3 regions of the Hyphomicrobium sp. 2TAF46 genome follow, and region 1 is predicted to be linked to each of the others. Evidence: riboswitches for the same ligand, from Rfam matches in the RefSeq annotation. Region 1 holds a riboswitch; each other region holds the start of a gene.
What was found. A riboswitch is a leader RNA that binds a small molecule or an ion and turns the genes downstream of it on or off. The one in region 1 is predicted to bind cobalamin.

Region 1 (3,274 bases):
TGTTCTGCGGCTTGAACGGCACGACGGGAATGCCGCGGTTCGCGAGGAGACGGCAGAGGCCAGCCACCATCAGCGATTTACCGACGTCCGAGCCGGTACCTGAAAACATCAGGGCGCGCGCTGGCATTAGAACTCGATGCCTTCCTGCGCTTTGATGCCGGCCGCGAAGTGATGCTTCACGGCGGCCATTTCGGTCACGCCGTCGGCGAGCGCGATCAGTTCCGGCTTGGCGTTGCGGCCCGTCGCGACGATGTGGAGATCGGGTCGGCGGGCACGTAGCGTTTCGATGACCTCGTCGAGCGGAAGGTAGTCGTAGCGAAGCGCGATGTTGATTTCGTCGAGGATGAGAAGGCGGATGGACGGATCCGCCATCAACTCTTTCGCTTTCGTCCAGGCGCGCTCGGCCGCCGCAATGTCGCGCGCCTTGTCCTGGGTTTCCCAGGTGAAGCCTTCGCCCATCGTGTGCCAGGAAACCTGATCGCCGAACTTGCTAAGCGCATCGCGTTCCCCGGTCGTCCATGCGCCTTTGATGAACTGCACGACGCCGACGCGCCAGCCGTGTCCGAGCGCGCGCAAGACTAAGCCAAAGGCGGCCGTCGACTTGCCTTTGCCGGGACCAGTGTGAACGAGGAGAACACCCTTCTCGATCGCCTTGGAGGCGACCTCGGCATCTTGCACGGCTTTGCGCTTCGCCATCTTTGCCCGGTGGCGTTCGGCTTCGCTGTCCGTCGGTTCGCTGGTCACGTTGCTTCAGCCTTTCAAATTTAGAGGCAGGCCCGCGGCGACAAAGACGACCTTGTCCGCGACGGCTGCGATTTTCTGGTTGAGACGTCCGGCCTCGTCGCGGAAGGCACGCGCCAGAGCATTCTCCGGCACGATGCCGAGACCGACTTCGTTCGAAACGATGACGCAGGGCGCAATGCGCTTCGAAAGAGCTTTGATCAATTCTTCGGTCGCATCCGGAACCGAATGTTCCGCGTGCATCAAATTCGAAACCCACAAGGTCAAGCAGTCGACGAGCGACGGCAGCTCGGACGTCCGGTTTGCCAAAGTGCCGGCGATATCGAGCGGCGTTTCGTGCTGAACCCAGCCGGTGCTTCGGCGGCTTTTATGCTGTTTGATCCGCTCATTCATCTCGCCGTCGAAAGCTTCGGCCGTGGCAATGTAGGCCCAGGGTCCGGGCAGGCTTGTCACAAGGCGTTCGGCGTACAGGCTTTTGCCCGAGCGCGCCCCACCGAGAACCAATGTCAACTGTGGCAGGGGTGGCGTCGGCATGGGCTACTTTCGGGGCGTTTTCGGCGATTGACGAAGCATAGGCGCTCACTTATCGATGGTGAGGACGGTCCCTCGCAAGAGGGTTCAAAGGGAATGCGGTATCAACTCCGCAGCTGCCCCCGCAACTGTTAGCGGTGAGCGCTGGCGATATGGCCACTGGACGATGTCCGGGAAGGTCGTCAGACGCTGAGACCCGTGAGCCAGGAGACCTGCCGTCTCAGATCGTTTTTCCAGCCGTCGCCGGTGGGGCGAGAAAGGTTAACATGCACTTCAGCATCCTTCGCGCACATCATTGCGCACCAATCCAACATGCGCCTCATGTCCACGGAACCTCGGAGTTCTGCCAATGAGCGTCCGCAAGGTCCCTGTCACAATCGTCACGGGTTTTCTCGGCGCTGGTAAGACGACGCTCGTGCGCCACGCAATCGAGAACGCCGAGGGCCGCCGCTTAGCGTTGATCGTCAACGAATTCGGCGACGTCGGCGTCGACGGCGCTATTCTTCGTTCGTGCGGCATCGCGAATTGCCCTGAGGAAAACATCGTCGAGCTGACGAACGGCTGCCTCTGCTGCACCGTTGCCGACGATTTCGTGCCGACGCTCGAGGCGCTGCTATCGCGAAATCCGCCGCCCGAGCACATCATCGTCGAGACGTCGGGGCTCGCACTCCCCAAGCCGCTGGTCAAAGCTTTCGAGTGGCCGGACATACGCAATCGCGTGACGGTCGACGGCGTCGTCACCGTCGTTGACGGGCCGGCGGTGAAGGCCGGACGGTTCGCAGACGATCCGGTGAAGGTCGCGGCGCAACGCGCGGCCGACCCGTCCGTCGATCACGAAAATCCGCTGGAGGAAGTCTACGAGGATCAGCTTCTCTGTGCCGATCTCGTTGTCTTGAACAAGACCGATCTCTTGTCGGCTGAAGAGGCGGATCAGATCACGGAAGAGATCCGAGCCGGCGTTCCGCGCGCCATCAAGATCGTCGCGACGCGCGAGGGCCGCGTTCCTGCGAGCGTGTTGCTTGGTCTTTCGGCGGCTGCCGAGAACGATCTGGCCGCCCGTCCCTCGCATCATGACAACGAGCCGGACCACGACCACGACGATTTCGAGACGTTCATTGTCGACGTTCCGCCGCTGGCGTCGCCCGCCGATCTCGCGTCGCGCGCCAAGGCCATTGCCAATGCCCACGACGTGCTACGCATCAAAGGCTTTGCGGCGATCGACGGCAAGCCAATGCGGCTCCTATTGCAGGGCGTCGGCGAACGCGTGGATACGCGGTACGAGCGCGCTTGGCGGGACGATGAGCCACGACTTGGAAAGCTCGTCGTCATCGGCCAGAAGGGGCTCGACCGTGAAGGCATCACCAGGACTCTGACAGGCGCGGCCTAATGCATATCGTCGTTCGCGAGAGCCGGGATCTCGATGAGGCCGCCGTGCCTCAGGATCTCGGACTTGCGCCCGCCGATATCGTGTTTCTTTCGTTTTCGGATTCCGACCTGGCGATGGCGGCGGCGGCGTTTCGTTCGGTTGCCGCCGATGCGCGGCCGAGCCTCCGCGTCGCCAATCTCAATGCGCTCAGGCATCCGATGTCGGTCGATCTTTTCGCCGACACAACGCTTGCCGGTACGAAGGCCGTGCTCATCAGGTTGCTCGGCGGCCTCGATTATTGGCGCTATGGCGGCGAGCAATTCGGGAAGCGCTGCCGCGACCTCGGAATTGCCTTGGCCATCGTGCCGGGCGACGGTCGCCCCGACATACGGCTTGCCGCGCTTTCCACCATCGATGCCGAGGATCTGACGCGGCTCGGCGCCCTTCTCGATCAAGGCGGCGTCGAGAACACGCGGGCGGCGCTGCAGGGGGTGTTGTCCCGGGCTGAGCATAGTCGCGCGAACATTCCGACGCCGTCCATCATTCCGAGCTTCGGCATCTATCGGGAAAGCGCGCTGGGGACGGCCGACATTGGAACGGCGGCTGTCGTCTTCTATCGCTCGCATTTGCTTGCCG
Region 2 (3,274 bases), on a different contig from region 1:
TGCCGGCTCCGACCCAGAGCACATGTTCGTCATTCGCTGGACGTTCATCGTTCAGCCAGAAGGCGACTGAATTCCAGTTCGTCTCTGCATTCGAAAGGTTCTGAGCCCAGAAGCGAACATGGTGCCGCTTGCGCGGGCTATTATCGATCGCCTTTTGAAAGCCGATGTCCTGACCGCGTCCAAAGAGATAGAGCGTGCTGAATGGCGCGGCCGGGTATGGGGCGTTTAAGACAAAAGCGCGAACCATTCGGCAGGCGCTGGAGAAATTCAGCGGGTCGGCTTCCACCCAGCCAGCAGTCGCGAACGCAGAGCGGAGCTGAGCGGCGGTGCCGGCCAGCGCCAGGTTCACCGGATCGCCGGGCAGGCCATCTCCTGTGATCGTGAAGCTCGGGACATGCTGTCGTTGAAGGATTTTCAACCCCATGCGCACGGCGCGAGGAAGAATGAGATATGCGCCGATGACGTACGTGGCGCTCACTGCGAGGATCCACGGCAGCCGGCGGTCCACCAATTCAAAGACGTCGACGATCAACCAGACGCTCAAGACGCCGAGGCCGAAAATAGCTATCCGCCGGAGTGTACGAATTGCCAATCGCATGTTTTCTCCCGGCGGTTATTCCTACCCTAGCGGGCTTCGAGCGAGGATGACACGGTGCTCAATTCGGGAAGCAATTAGAAAATCGGGCCAAGCAGTCGCGAGCCAGTGGCAGCGGTACGACATTCGGCGATCGGCGTTCGCGCGGCATCGCACGATGCAGTGTGACTGCTTTGCAGCATTGACTCATTATCATCGAATGTGTGTTTATGGCAGCGTGATGGTTCCACCGGGGTGAAGTCGCCCAGGTGGTGAAAATGGGAACACGGTGCGACGCCATTGGCGTCAATGCCGAGACTGCCCCCGCAACTGTAAGCGGCGAGTCTGCTCCGAATAAGCCACTGACGATCTCCATTGAGATCCTCGGGAAGGTCGGAAAGGACGTCCGAGCCGCGAGTCAGGAGACCTGCCACCACAAGCTGCCCATCTTCCGTGCGTGGGGCGCGGCAGGACGGAATCCCGTAGCGGCGGCTGATGTGTCAACCGGTGGGGAGCCACGTCAGGTCATGCAGGTCGTTGCGCTGAGCGGATAAAATTCTGCGCGCAAACGTCAATTCGAACGCGATCCTGGGGGGATCGTGAACGGTGATGTGTGCGCGTGTCCACGAGGCGCTGCCAGTAAGCCTGGGCGGCGGTCCACCCTCATCGTCCAGCGACGGGGGTCATTATGCTACGCGTCTTCATGTGCCGTGCTTCGAGTGCGACGCTTCTGTGCGCGCTTTCATCATTCGCTGCGATCGAGGCGCGGGCGCAGGTGCCGGTGTCGCCTGACACCGAGCTTCCTGCAGTCTCCGTGATCTCGGATACCGATGCGCAATCGAACAAGAAGGCGCCCGCCGCCGCTCAACAAAGTTCGACGCCCCAGAATTCCGGCGGCGGCGCTCCGCAGACGGCGCGCGGCCCTGATAATTCGGACGTAACGGTCGCGCCCACGGGTATTGCCTCGCCTGTGGAGGAGATCGCGAGCTCCGTCACGGTGATCACGTCAAAGGAAATTCAGGCCCAGCAGCGCCGCACGCTGCCGGATGTGTTGCGGAGCGTGCCGGGTCTCAACGTCGTGCAAACGGGCGGCCCCGGTGGGCAAACGTCTGTGTTCATGCGCGGCACCAACTCGAACCATACCAAGGTCTTGATTGACGGTATCGACGTCAGCGATCCGAGCAATCCCAACCGCAGTTTCGATTTCGGGCAGATGCTGACGACCGACATCGAAAGGATTGAGGTCTTGCGCGGTCCGCAGAGCGGCCTTTACGGCGCGGATGCATTGGGTGGCGTCATCGTCATCTATACGAAAGCCGGCAAGGGACCGCCGAAGGCCACGGGGATGGTGGAAGGCGGCTCGTTCGGTACCTTCAATCAAGCGGCGAGCATCAGCGGCGGAGGTGATCGATACAATTACTCGTTCAACGTCTCGCATTTTCGCGCCGACGATACGCCGGTGACGCCATTCGATCTTCTGCCGCCAGGCACAATGGCCCACAGCAATCGTTACGATAACTGGACGTATTCAACGAAGATCGGCGTTGATGTCACAAAGGACGTGACGGTCAATTTCGTCGCCCGCTATACGGATGCGACCCTCTATTTCACAGGCAATCCCGGTGAAAACCTTTCGCGTTCGGATTTCGACCAGTTCTATACGCGTGGCGAAGTCGTGTGGAGGACTCTCGGCGGCAACCTGACAAACTACTTCGGCATCAATTACGCCAATCTCCAGACTGACAACTACAGTGTCTCATCTGGCAGAAGCTCAAACGATGGTGAACGCGTGAAATACGATTGGCGCAGCGTTCTTCGCGTGGCGCCGGGTTATACGATCGTGACCGGAGCCGAGCATCAGAACGAGCAACTCGATACCCCGGCGCTCTTCGCCGAGGAATGGAACCAAGCCGGGTTCGTGGAGCTGCAATCGGAAATCTTCCGCAACTTCTTCCTCGTCAGTAACGTGCGCTATGACGATAATGAAAACTTCGGTGGTCACACGACTTGGCGCGTTGCGCCGGCGTACGTAATCGATGCGACAGGTACGAAGCTGAAGGCTAGCGTTGGAACCGCGTTCAAAGCACCGACGCTGAGCCAGCGGTTTCAGGATTTTCCACCATACTTCTTCGGAAATCCTAACCTTGCGCCCGAGGAAAGCCTGGGTATGGACGCAGGATTTGAGCAGTCCATCTTCAAAGGCCGGGCTCAATTCGGTGCGACTTATTTCTATAACGACATTACGAACCTGATCGATTCCAACGATACGGGTACGTCATACGCCAACGTTGGCAAAGCGAGGACCTCGGGCGTCGAGGCCTTTGCATCTGCGGATATCACGGCGAACCTTCGCGTTCGTGCCGACTACACGTATACGGAAGCGACCAACGAAATCAAGCACACTGAACTTTTGCGCCGTCCTCGCAACAAGGCAAGCCTGTCGGCAGGATGGACACCTTATGATCCGCTTTTGCTGACTGCGTCGCTTGTCTACATCGGCGAGACGGCGGATATCGATCGCGCGACTTTTGCCAATATCACGCAGCCGGGGTTCACGCTCGTTAACGTCGCGGCCGATTACAAGCTCAAGGAGGGGGTCAGCCTGTTTGGGCGGATCGATAACCTCTTCGACAAGCACTATGAGAACCCGAACGGGTTTGAAGGGACCGGCATTGGCGTCTACGGCGGTGTTCGGTTCAC
Region 3 (3,274 bases), on a different contig from region 1:
ATTCCAATAACCATCGCGGGTACGGCGATAAACGCTGGCGACATCGTCATTGGCGACGAGGATGGTGTCGTCATCCTGACGTCTGAGCAAGGCAAAGAACTGACCGCGTAGTAAGCGTGTGCTCTTCTTCTGTTTGCCGATTTACCGGGCCGGCTTCGCAAATCTTCGCATTTTCAGCGCTTTCGTAAATCGTCGCCGTCGCTTGTACTTCGTGAAACGCATACGCCCCCGGCGGTTGCGGCTGGCAATTTTGCCCAACGTCACGACAGCTCATGGAGAACATCGATGGCTTCTGATCTCGCGAATCTTGAACGACCGGCTCAGAAAAAATCGGTTGCACTCTCGGGTATAGTTGCCGGCTCGACCGCCGTATCCTCGGTTATTCCCGGTGGTGATCATCTCAGGTACCGCGGCTATGACGTTCGCGACCTGGCGCTGGGGTGCTCGTTCGAAGAAGTTGCGCATCTCCTCGTTCATGGCACGCTGCCATCTGCGGAAGAGCTCGCGACGTATCAAAGGAAGTTGCGTTCGCAGCGCAATCTTCCGCTCGCGGTGCGTCGCGCGCTCGAAGCTCTGCCAGCCGCGGCGCACCCGATGGACGTCTTGCGCACGGGCGTATCAGCGCTTGGATGCGTCTTTGCGGAAGCGCCAGATCATAAGGCCGAGAACGCGCGCGCGATTGCGGATCGCTTGATCGCATCGGCGCCTTCGATGTTGCTCTACTGGTATCATTTCTCGGGCAGCGGGCGCAGCATCGACGTCGAGACGGACGACGACACCGTTGCCGGACATTTCCTCACGCTCTTGCACGGACGGGAGTCGCACCACCATCAAGTCCGCGCGTTACAGGCTTCACTGGTGCTTTACGGCGAGCATGAGTTCAACGCATCGACGTTCACCGCGCGCTCGATTGCTGCGACGGGTTCCGATTTCTATTCCGCAATCACCGGCGCTATTGGTGCGCTGCGTGGCACCAAGCACGGCGGTGCCAATCAGGCCGCATACGAGGTTATCGTGCGCTATCGGACGGCGGATGAAGCTGAGGTCGATGTGCGCAACCGCGTGGCCAATAAGCAGGTCGTGATGGGGTTCGGCCATCCGGTTTACCGGATTTCGGATCCGCGCACCGAAGTTCTGCGTACGTTGGCGAATGAGCTGGCCGATCGCTCGAACGATCACAAGGTGATGTCCATCGCCGAACGGATTGAGGTCGTCATGGCGGACTCCAAGAACATGTTTGCCAATGTCGATTGGTACAGCGCCGTGCTTTACGATCTTCTCGGCATCCCGGCTTCGATGTTCACGCCGATTTTCGCAATGGCTCGTATTGCCGGTTGGAGCGCTCACATCATCGAACAACGGGAGGACAACAAGATCATTCGTCCGACTGCCAACTACGTCGGCCCGGAAAGCCGAGCCTTCGTCGCGCTTTCCGAGCGTGGAATGCCTTCCCGCTGGCGCGCCGCGTGAGTGCGCGACGTCTTGCCCTTGGAGAAACGCAACAAGACCTGGGGTAACTTTAAAATCCGCGGCACCACATATTGCGTATGGTCAGTGGAATCTGTCTTAATGAGGACATCATAGGTCGCTGGACTTCAACATTCAGCGCTAAGAGGGAACCCGGTGAGCGTCGCTTTTCCAGCGGTGCAATCCCGGGACTGCCCCCGCAACTGTGAGCGGCGAGTTCCTGTCGGACAAAGGTCACTGATGCTCTGCGCATCGGGAAGGCCAGACAGAGAACAACGACCCGCGAGTCAGGAGACCTGCCTGTGATGGTGTTTTCACGTCCTCGGGCGGGGTGTCCTGATGGATTGGTTCATCCCGCCATCGCGCGTGGATGAATGCGCGTACCATGCGGCCCAAGCCCCCTATTATTCAGGGGTTTGCCGATGTCTATCGTAATCGAAGCACGAAGCTCTCAATCCAACCACGTTTCGGGTATCGGCGCACCGAAGGCCTCTACGGAACAGATGTTCCAGGTCATCCGGCGCAACGGCGGCGTGACTCCATTCGACGCTCGCAAGATCACCGTAGCGCTCACCAAGGCATTCCTTGCCGTAGAAGGCGGCCGCGCGGCGGCGTCAAGGCGCGTTCACGAGACCGTCGAGGGATTGACCGAGCAGATCGTTGCGGCGCTGACGCGCCGCGGGGCTCAGGGCCGCACGTTCCATATCGAAGAGATCCAGGATCAGGTCGAGCTTGCGCTGATGCGCAGCGAGAACCACAAGGTTGCGCGCGCCTACGTCCTTTATCGTGAAGAGCGCGCACGCGAGCGTGCTGCGGCCGTGGAAGTCTCGAAGGCGGAATCTGTTCCGTCGATCAACGTCAAGACGCGGGATGGATGTCTTTCTCCACTCAACGAAGACCGGTTGCGTCTGCTGATCGCCGAAGCCTGCGAAGACTTGCAGGATGTATCGGCGGAAGCTGTGCTTTCCGAGACCCAACGCAATCTCTACGACGGCATAACGGTCGATGAGTTGGCGGAAGCGCCTGTGCTTGCCGCACGGACGCTCATTGAAACGGAGCCGAACTATACCTTCGTCGCGGCGCGATTGCTGATGGATCGTTTGCGCAGCGAAGCGCTGTCGTTCGTGACCGGCCGTGAAGAGTCGGCGCGTCAATCGGAAATGGCGGCGCGTTACCCCGAGTACTTCGCGGCGTTCGTCGCGAAAGGCATCGCCGCCGAGCTGCTCGATCCGGAACTGGCGCGCTTTGATCTGGTGCGTCTCGGACGCGCGCTGAAGCCCGAGCGCGACGGCATCTTCCAGTACCTTGGTCTGCAGACGCTTTACGATCGCTATTTCCTGCAGACGCACGGTATCCGCTTCGAGCTGCCGCAAGCCTTCTTCATGCGTGTCGCCATGGGTCTTGCGGTGCGTGAGATCGACCGCGAGGAGAAGGCTATTGCCTTCTATGATCTCATATCTTCGTTCGACTTCATGTGCTCCACGCCGACGCTTTTCAATTCCGGAACCCCGCGTCCGCAATTGTCTTCGTGTTTCCTGACGACGGTGCCGGACGATCTCGATGGCATCTTCAAGTCGATCAAGGACAATGCGCTTCTCGCCAAATACTCCGGCGGTCTCGGCAACGACTGGACGCGGGTGCGAGGTCTTGGTGCGCACATCAAGGGTACGAACGGAGAAAGCCAGGGCGTCGTGCCGTTCCTGAAAGTCGCCAACGATACCGCGATCGCGGTCAATCAGGGCGGCAAGCGCAAAGGTGCGGTCTGCGCCTATCTCGAAACTTGGCACATCGACATCGAAGAGTTTTT

Region 2: another riboswitch for cobalamin. It lies ahead of AB4Z24_RS15555 (TonB-dependent receptor plug domain-containing protein); the one in region 1 lies ahead of cobW (cobalamin biosynthesis protein CobW).
Region 3: another riboswitch for cobalamin. It lies ahead of AB4Z24_RS15670 (ribonucleoside-diphosphate reductase subunit alpha); the one in region 1 lies ahead of cobW (cobalamin biosynthesis protein CobW).

The regions. Positions count from the first base shown of each region.
Region 1 covers NZ_JBFRFO010000002.1:448,406-451,679, reverse strand. The annotation lists gene AB4Z24_RS06015 (cobyric acid synthase) at 1-127, opposite strand, end outside; gene cobO (cob(I)yrinic acid a,c-diamide adenosyltransferase) at 127-744, opposite strand; gene cobU (bifunctional adenosylcobinamide kinase/adenosylcobinamide-phosphate guanylyltransferase) at 751-1,275, opposite strand; cobalamin riboswitch at 1,324-1,506, shown strand; gene cobW (cobalamin biosynthesis protein CobW) at 1,622-2,659, shown strand; gene cobN (cobaltochelatase subunit CobN) at 2,659-3,274, shown strand, end outside.
Region 2 covers NZ_JBFRFO010000007.1:109,844-113,117, reverse strand. The annotation lists gene AB4Z24_RS15560 (LssY C-terminal domain-containing protein) at 1-598, opposite strand, end outside; cobalamin riboswitch at 800-1,023, shown strand; gene AB4Z24_RS15555 (TonB-dependent receptor plug domain-containing protein) at 1,263-3,274, shown strand, end outside.
Region 3 covers NZ_JBFRFO010000007.1:147,397-150,670, reverse strand. The annotation lists gene rraA (ribonuclease E activity regulator RraA) at 1-111, shown strand, start outside; gene prpC (bifunctional 2-methylcitrate synthase/citrate synthase) at 286-1,470, shown strand; cobalamin riboswitch at 1,566-1,785, shown strand; gene AB4Z24_RS15670 (ribonucleoside-diphosphate reductase subunit alpha) at 1,890-3,274, shown strand, end outside.